4 regions of the Pantoea sp. NSTU24 genome follow, and region 4 is predicted to be linked to each of the others. Evidence: predicted binding sites of a transcription regulator. Region 4 holds the regulator's gene; each other region holds the start of a gene.
The links. Region 4 encodes PurR, which represses purine synthesis genes. Its sites were predicted from a motif close to CANGCAAACGTTTGCNTG; they were not measured.

Region 1: a site for PurR is predicted at 751-768, ahead of purM (phosphoribosylformylglycinamidine cyclo-ligase). Genes of this name have one in related genera too.
Region 2: a site for PurR is predicted at 983-1,000, ahead of guaD (guanine deaminase). Genes of this name have one in related genera too.
Region 3: a site for PurR is predicted at 1,029-1,046, ahead of purE (5-(carboxyamino)imidazole ribonucleotide mutase). Genes of this name have one in related genera too.

The regions. Positions count from the first base shown of each region.
Region 1 is NZ_JBKIWZ010000001.1:2,201,013-2,203,213, forward strand. It holds gene upp (uracil phosphoribosyltransferase) at 1-601, opposite strand, end outside; gene purM (phosphoribosylformylglycinamidine cyclo-ligase) at 832-1,872, shown strand; gene purN (phosphoribosylglycinamide formyltransferase) at 1,869-2,201, shown strand, end outside.
Region 2 is NZ_JBKIWZ010000001.1:1,304,066-1,306,266, reverse strand. It holds gene ACLHDD_RS06385 (YnfA family protein) at 1-4, shown strand, start outside; gene ydfG (bifunctional NADP-dependent 3-hydroxy acid dehydrogenase/3-hydroxypropionate dehydrogenase YdfG) at 33-779, opposite strand; gene guaD (guanine deaminase) at 1,167-2,201, shown strand, end outside.
Region 3 is NZ_JBKIWZ010000001.1:419,625-421,825, forward strand. It holds gene purK (5-(carboxyamino)imidazole ribonucleotide synthase) at 1-441, opposite strand, end outside; gene purE (5-(carboxyamino)imidazole ribonucleotide mutase) at 438-944, opposite strand; gene lpxH (UDP-2,3-diacylglucosamine diphosphatase) at 1,076-1,792, opposite strand; gene ppiB (peptidylprolyl isomerase B) at 1,792-2,201, opposite strand, start outside.
Region 4 is NZ_JBKIWZ010000001.1:1,111,776-1,113,976, reverse strand. It holds gene ACLHDD_RS05490 (C40 family peptidase) at 1-404, shown strand, start outside; gene ACLHDD_RS05485 (YnhF family membrane protein) at 449-538, opposite strand; gene purR (HTH-type transcriptional repressor PurR) at 820-1,845, shown strand; gene punR (DNA-binding transcriptional activator PunR) at 1,842-2,201, opposite strand, start outside.

The DNA.
Region 1 (2,201 bases), 1.1 Mb from region 4:
CGGCATCGCCGAGTCCAGGAATGATATAACCCTTTTCGTTCAGCCCCTGATCCACGGACGCGGTGTAGAGCTCAACATCCGGATGCGCTTTCTCCAGCGCCGCGATCCCTTCCGGCGCAGCAACCAGCACCAGCACCTTAATGCTGGAGCAGCCCGCTTTCTTCAGGAGATCAATGGTGGCGATCATGGAGCCACCGGTAGCCAGCATCGGATCGACGACCAGCGCCAGGCGCTCTTCGATGTTAGACACCAGCTTCTGGAAGTAAGGCACTGGCTCCAGCGTCTCTTCATCACGGTAGACGCCCACCACGCTGATACGGGCGCTGGGAACGTGCTCCAGCACCCCTTCCATCATGCCAAGACCGGCACGCAGAATCGGCACCACCGTGATTTTTTTGCCTTTGATCTGATCGATCTCTACCGGGCCGTTCCAGCCCTCAATGGTTACGCGCTCTGTTTCCAGATCGGCGGTCGCTTCGTAGGTCAGCAGGCTGCCCACTTCAGACGCCAGCTCGCGAAAACGCTTTGTACTGATATCATGCTCACGCATCAGGCCCAGTTTATGTTTGACCAGCGGGTGTCTGACTTCCACGATCTTCATTGGTGTTCTCCCGGAATGAGTTGAGCTAAAAAAAAATCGCGGGATTATACCGCCTTTTGGACGGCGCGCCACCTCTCCTTGCGCAATACCGCGGCTTTTACAGGGATAAACAGAGGATTGATGAAATTCGGCCGATGCGCAATCCCGGACTCGCAAACGTTTGCCTGCACTGATAGAATTGCCGCGCTTTATTTTAAACCACCAACCGCAACTCGCGTGGGGACCTCGCAGTGACCGACAAAACCTCTCTCAGTTACAAAGACGCCGGTGTTGATATTGATGCTGGTAACGCTCTGGTTGACCGTATTAAAGGCGTAGTGAAAAAGACGCGTCGCCCGGAAGTGATGGGTGGACTGGGCGGTTTTGGTGCGCTTTGCGCGCTGCCGCAGAAATACCGTGAACCCGTGCTGGTTTCCGGCACCGATGGCGTGGGCACCAAGCTGCGTCTGGCGATGGATCTCAAACGTCACGATGCCATCGGCGTTGACCTGGTTGCGATGTGCGTTAACGATCTGGTGGTTCAGGGTGCCGAGCCGCTCTTCTTCCTCGACTATTACGCCACCGGGAAACTGGATGTGGAAACGGCCTCTGCGGTGATTACCGGTATCGCTGAAGGGTGTCTGCAGTCAGGTTGTGCGCTGGTGGGCGGTGAAACCGCCGAGATGCCAGGCATGTATCACGGCGAAGATTATGACGTGGCCGGGTTCTGCGTCGGCGTGGTAGAAAAGTCAGAAATCATTGATGGCAGCAAGGTGCAGGATGGCGACGTGCTGATCGCCCTCGGCTCCAGCGGCCCGCACTCCAATGGCTACTCGCTGGTGCGCAAAATTCTGGAAGTCAGCAATACCGATCCGCTGTCTGAACAGCTGGAAGGCAAACCGCTGGCCGACCATCTGCTGGAACCAACCCGCATCTATGTGAAGAACATCCTGAGCCTGATTGAGCAGGTCGATGTACATGCGATTGCGCATCTGACCGGCGGCGGCTTCTGGGAAAACATTCCACGCGTGCTGCCAGACAACACCCAGGCAGTCATCGACGAGACGAGCTGGCAGTGGCCGGCCGTCTTCAGCTGGCTGCAGCAGGCGGGCAACGTCAGCCGTTTCGAGATGTATCGCACCTTTAACTGCGGCGTCGGCATGGTCATTGTCCTGAGCCCGGCCGATGCGGATAAGGCGATTGCGCTGATGCAGGCGGCGGGCGAAAAAGCCTGGAAGCTGGGTGTGATCAAAGCGTCTGATGCTGAAGAGCGTGTGGTTATTAACGGATGAAAAAGCTGGTTGTGCTGATTTCCGGCAACGGAAGTAACCTTCAGTCCATCCTTGACGCCTGCGCAAGCGGGCGGATTCACGGCAGCGTGGCTGCCGTGTTCAGCAACCGTGCCGCCGCGTATGGCCTGACGCGGGCGCAGGAGGCGGGCGTTCCCGCCCATGCGCTTGCCGCCAGCGACTTCGCTGACCGTGAAGCCTTCGACCGCCAGCTCATCGCGGAAATCGAGGCGTATTCGCCCGATCTGATTGTGCTGGCCGGCTATATGCGGATTCTCAGCTCCGCTTTTGTGGCCCATTTTCACGATCGCCTGCTGAATATCCACCCTTCT
Region 2 (2,201 bases), 190 kb from region 4:
ATAACGCCAGCCGGTGCTGGCGTTGCTGAAGCTTATGGTTTGTGGACTTTCAGGCCTGCCAGGGTCTGACTGACCGGCATCATCTCCAGGGTGTTGATGTTGACGTGCTTTGGCAGCGTCGCCACCCACCAGACGGCCTCCGTCACATCTTCCGGCGTCAGGGCGGTGGCACCTTCATAGACCTGATCCGCTTTGTCATCGTCGCCCTTAAAACGTACGTTAGAGAACTCGGTACCGCCGACCAGGCCTGGTTCAATGTCGGTTACACGCAGCGCGGTGCCGTGCAGGTCGGTGCGCAGGTTCAGGCTGAACTGGCGTACAAAGGCTTTCGTCGCACCATACACGTTGCCACCGGCATACGGCCAGCTACCGGCAATCGAACCGATATTAATGATATGACCCACATTCCGCTCCACCATCTGCGGCAGCAGGGCGCGGGTCATATAAACCAGCCCTTTGGTGTTGGTGTCGATCATGTTTTCCCAGTCTTCAACACTGGCCTTGTGTGCAGGCTCAATGCCCAGCGCCAGACCCGCATTATTGACCAGCACGTCGATATTGCGCCAGTCGGCAGGAAGCTGACTCACCGCCTCTTCGATCGCGGCGCGGTTGCGTACATCAAGCTGCACCGTATAGAGGTTGTCACCCAGTTCTTCTTTCAGTGCTTTGAGACGTTCAGCACGGCGTCCGGTGGCAATCACTTTATGACCATTTTCGATAAAGCGGCGGGTGATGCTTTGACCAAAACCGGCAGTTGCACCGGTGACAAAAATAATCATCTCACTGTTCCTTATGCCATTTTCACAATCGATGGCTTCACCATAGCATTTCATTTCCGCTTCTGCGCGCAGAAAAGCAGTCAGGCCTGTAAACGGTTTTCATCGGGCATCTGGCTGCGCTTTTTCAGGGCAGGCTGCACCGTTAAGGGGCAGGTTATCTATTGATTAGCCATACTTAAATCGTGCTGTTCAAATAAAACCGAATCGCAACCGTTTGCATCCGTTTCGCAAACGGTTGCTTAGCTGCATCCGGTGGTTTTTGTTGCGCAACGCCGGAATTTCATTGCATTTAGCTGATTATTAAGGATTTTATTTATATTCAGAACTGGCACGCAGGTTGCAATGATTAACAGAGATATTTAATCGCGCATTCAGAAGGGACAAACCATGCTCTCAGCAACCGACACGGCGATACGCGCCAGCTTTTTCGATTTCACTGGCACAGTGACGCATCCTGATGATCTCATCAGCAAAGCCCGCTATCTGGACGATGGCGTACTGCTGCTGCGCGAAGGGCATGTGGTGGGGCTGGATAGCTGGGAGAACTGCGCGACACAACTTGCCGGCCAGCCTGTTACCGATCTGCGCGGTAAGCTGATTGTGCCAGGCTTTGTTGATACGCATATTCACTATCCACAGACCGAGATGATCGGCGCCTTTGGCGAGCAGTTGCTGGAGTGGCTCAATCACTACACGTTTCCGGTAGAGGCGCAGTATCACTGCCCCGATCACGCGGCGCGGATGTCCGCCTTCTTTCTGCATCAGCTGCTCGCAAACGGCACCACCAGCGCGCTGGTGTTTGGCACCGTCCATCCGCAGTCGGTTGAGGCCCTGTTCAGCGCGGCTGAAGCCCTGAACATGCGGCTGATTGCCGGTAAGGTGATGATGGACCGCAATGCGCCCGACAACCTGACCGAGACGCCGGAGCAGAGCTACCAGCAGACGCGGACGCTGATTGAGCGCTGGCATCAGCGCGGACGACTCAGCTATGCGCTGACGCCGCGCTTTGCGCCGACCTCATCCCCGGCGCTGCTGGAAAAGGTTCAGCAGCTGCGTCAGGAGTTCCCGGATACCTGGGTGCATACCCATCTCAGCGAGAACCCGCAGGAGGTGGCCTGGGTGAAAGCGCTGTTCCCGGAGCGGGAAAATTATCTGGATGTTTACCATCATCATCAGCTGACCGGCCGTCGTAGCGTCTTTGCGCACTGTCTGCATCTGGACGAGTGTGAATGGCAGTGTCTGCACGACACCGATTCCGCTATTGCGTTTTGTCCCACCTCCAATCTGTTTCTTGGCAGCGGACTGTTCAACCTGAAACGCAGCTGGGATGAGGGGGTCAGCGTCGGTGTCGGAACCGATGTCGGCGCAGGCACGACCTTTAACATGCTGCAGACGCTGGGCGAAGCCTATAAGGTCGGGCAG
Region 3 (2,201 bases), 690 kb from region 4:
GTAACAGGCATCCGGCAACTGATGCGTATCCGCGGCGCGCAGACGCCACTGACCGCGTCCGTCATACCCGCCGGTGCGGCTTTTCACAATCGCCAGCTCGCCCAGCGTAGCAAACACCGCTGGCCATTCACTTTTGTCTGCTAACAGCTGCCAGGGCGCAGTGGCCAGGCCAAGCTCGTCCAGCAGCTGCTTCTGCGTCAGGCGATCGGCCAGACGCGGAAAAATATCGCGGTTAACAAAAGCCGGATGACGGGCCAGTTCACGCGTCAGCGCGGTTTCCGGCCAGCGTTCGATTTCCGCTGTGATCACGCTGTCGGCAATCGGCAGAGCCGCAGGATCGGCGTCCAGACCCACCGGATGAACGGCAATTCCCAGGGGTTCACCCGCCTGGCGCAGCATACGGCCTAACTGACCGTTGCCCAGTACGCAAACCGGCTTCATGCCTCCTCCCGCGGATCGGGGTGGTTAAGCACCTCATCGGTCTGGCTCTGACGCCAGGTGTCGAGACGTGACGCCAGCGCGCTGTCATGCAGCGCCAGAATCTGCGCCGCCAGCAGGGCGGCATTGGCGGCCCCGGCTTTACCAATCGCCAGCGTGCCAACCGGAATACCGCGCGGCATCTGCACGATCGAGTAAAGGCTATCGACGCCACTCAGCGCCGCGCTCTGCACCGGTACACCCAGCACCGGCACCAGGGTTTTGGCTGCCAGCATTCCCGGCAGATGGGCTGCGCCACCCGCGCCCGCAATAATTACCTGAAAGCCATTGTCCGCTGCGGTTTCGGCGAAGCTGAACAGTTTATCCGGGGTACGGTGCGCAGAAACCACTTCGACATGAAAAGGGACGTCCAGGCTGGTAAGAATGTCAGCGGCGAACTGCATGGTGGCCCAGTCACTTCTGGAACCCATTACAATGGCGATGCGAGCCGGGGCGTTGGATGACATGCGGTCAACTCCTGTGGATGAACAAACAGACCTGGCCGGGCGGACAGGTTTTGAAGGGCACAGAGAATAGCATGACAGAGACGGAAGGAAAACGGTTGCGTCGCGCTTAATGCCGTCGGTTTAACGGCAGATCAGAAGTCAAATTCAGTGAGCTGAATGCCACTGGCGTCAAGCTGAATCATGGAACCCCGCTCATGCCAGGCCCCCAGTACCGCGCGCTGTGCCGTTTCGCCCTGCACCTCCAGCGTATGAATTGCCGGGCGGTGAGTGTGGCCGTGAATCAGCAGCGGCACCTGCTGGCGCTGCAGGGTTGCGATGACCGCATCCGGGTTCACATCCATGATGCTCTGAGATTTGTGCTGGTTAGCCTGCTTGCTGTCGGCCCGCATCCGCGCGGCAATCCGTTTACGGATCCGCAGTGGCAGCGCCAGAAACAGCCGCTGGATCCAGGGATTATGCACTCTGGCGCGAAAGCGCAGATAACCCGCATCATCCGTGCAGAGCGTATCACCGTGCATGATCAGCACGCGCTGGCCATAGAGCGTTAATACCTGCTCTTCCGGCAGCAGGGTCATGTTGCTGGCGCGTGCAAAGCGGCGACCCAGCAGGAAATCGCGGTTGCCATGAATAAAGTAAACCGGCACCGGCAGAGCGCGCAGGGCGTCGGCAACCTGCTGATGTAGCGGATTGGGATCGTCATCGCCTATCCAGGCTTCAAACAGATCGCCAAGAATATAGAGCGCGTCGCAGTGAGGCGCTTCGCGCGCTAAAAAATGCAGAAAACCGGCGGTAATCGCCGGTTCTTCCTGACACAGATGGAGATCTGCGATAAACAGGGTGCGCGACATTACTCGCTGACGGTCACTTTCTGGATAACAACGTCATCCTTTGGCACATCCTGGTGCATACCGCTGCGGCCGGTTGAAACCGCTTTAATCTTCTCAACCACATCCATGCCTTCAACCACTTCAGCAAACACGCAGTAACCCCAGCCCTGAACGCTTTCATCACGGAAGTTCAGGAAGTCGTTATCTGCCACGTTGATGAAGAACTGTGCGGTCGCAGAGTGCGGCGCAGAGGTGCGCGCCATAGCCAGCGTACCTTTGGTATTTTTCAGGCCGTTGTTCGCTTCGTTTTTGATTTCAGCTTTGGTTTCTTTCTGCTTCATGCCCGGTTCGAAACCACCGCCCTGGATCATAAAGCCGTTGATGACACGGTGGAAAATGGTGTTGTCGTAAAAACCTTCACGGCAGTAAT
Region 4 (2,201 bases):
AGAAAGCGCGTGAAACGGCGATGACAAAGCTGATGGGCCAGCTGGGTAAACCCTATCAGTGGGGCGGAACATCACCGCACACGGGTTTCGACTGCAGTGGCCTGGTCTGGTACGCCTACAAAGATCTGGTGAAGTTTAAGATCCCACGCACCGCGAACGAGATGTACCACCTGCGTGATGCCGCGCCGATCAAGCGTGAATCACTGGAGAAAGGGGACCTGGTCTTCTTCCGCATTAATGGCCGCGGCACCGCCGATCATGTCGGTGTTTACCTGGGCGACGGCAAGTTTATTCAGTCGCCACGTACCGGCAAAGATATTCAGATTAGCGCCTTAGGGGAAGATTACTGGCAGCGTCACTACATCGGTGCCCGCCGGGTTATGACGCCGAAAACTATCCGCTGAACCGCAACACAGCCAAAAAAAGCCGGGAAAGTCCCGGCTTTTTTTTAGTGCAGAATGGCGGTAAAACTAAAGGCCACAATCATCAGCAGACAGCCAACGGTGGTCATTAACGCCAGTTTGAGATCGGAACTCATTGCTCACCTCTTAACCTTACTGTTTTCAGGGTTACTCCATTTTCCCACAGGATACGGTAAAAATCTCGTTTTATCCGCCCAGCCTTGTTAGAATCCCGCTTTCGTTGCGCAACGCGCGCAACGCTGATTCCGTTTGCGCATCTTTTCAGGCGTGTTTACCTCCGCCAGCGGCTGTTCAGCCGCCATAAACGCGGCATTTTTGCGAAAAATTCCCTGAGCATACGCAAACGTTTAACATTAAGCTTATCATAGCGTTAGATAAGCACTGGAGTCCGATTCTCATGGCAACAATAAAAGATGTGGCAAAACGCGCTGGCGTCTCCACAACCACCGTTTCGCACGTCATTAACAAAACCCGCTTTGTCGCTGAAGAGACGCGTGATGCGGTCTGGCAGGCGATTAAAGAACTGCACTACTCGCCGAGCGCCGTGGCACGCAGCCTGAAAGTGAACCACACCCGCACGCTGGGGCTTCTGGCTACCTCCAGCGAAGCGCCCTACTTCGCTGAAATTATCGAAGCCGTTGAGAATCACTGCTTTGATAAAGGCTACACGCTGATCCTGGGTAATGCGCATAACGATCTGCAAAAGCAGCGCGCCTATCTCAGTATGATGGCGCAGAAGCGCGTAGACGGCCTGTTGGTGATGTGCTCCGAATACCCGGACGACCTGCTGCAGATGCTGGAAGAGAACCGTAATATCCCGATGGTGGTGATGGACTGGGGCGAATCCCGCGCTGATTTCACCGACACAGTGCTGGACAATGCCTTCCAGGGCGGTTATCTGGCTGGCCGCTATCTGATTGAACGCGGACACCGTGATATCGGGGCTATCCCCGGCCAGATGGAGCGTAATACCGGTGGCGGCCGCCATGCCGGTTTCCTGAAAGCGCTGGAAGAAGCAGGTATTCAGCCACGGGACGAATGGATTGTTCAGGGTGACTTTGAGCCGGAATCAGGCTATCAGGCAATGCAGCAGATCCTGTCGCAGAAACAGCGTCCTACAGCGGTGTTCTGTGGCGGCGACATCATGGCGATGGGCGCGATTTGTGCTGCCGATGAGATGGGGCTGCGCGTTCCTCAGGATATTTCGGTGATCGGATATGACAATGTGCGCAACGCGCGCTATTTCGCACCAGCCCTGACCACCGTTCATCAGCCAAAAGCCCAGTTGGGTGAAAAAGCGCTGGATATGCTGCTGGACCGTATCACCAGCAAACGCGAAGTGTCGCAAACCATTGAGGTTCACCCGACGCTGATCGAACGTCGTTCCGTCGCCGACGGCCCGTTCCGCGACTACCGACGTTAATCTTCGCTTAACCACTCCTGATTAAGCGTCTGTGCATCACCCAGATAGCTGAGCAACCAGCCTGTCGCGGGTGATGCACGATCTTCTGCCCAGCTGACGCAGCAGGGACTGTCCGGAAAGGGAACCGGCAGCGTCAGCTCGGCCAGATCGCCGCTGTCGAGCAGTGGCCTGGCCAGATGACCGGGCACCATCGCCACACACAATCCAGCCTGCACACACTCCAGCCCGGTCTGCCACTCCGGCACGACCAGCCTGCGCTGATTATCCAGCGTCCACGTCATGCGGCGCGGCAACGCCCGCGAGGTGTCTTCCAGTACCAGTGACGGCCAGCTGCGCAGTGTGTCATCATCGATCTG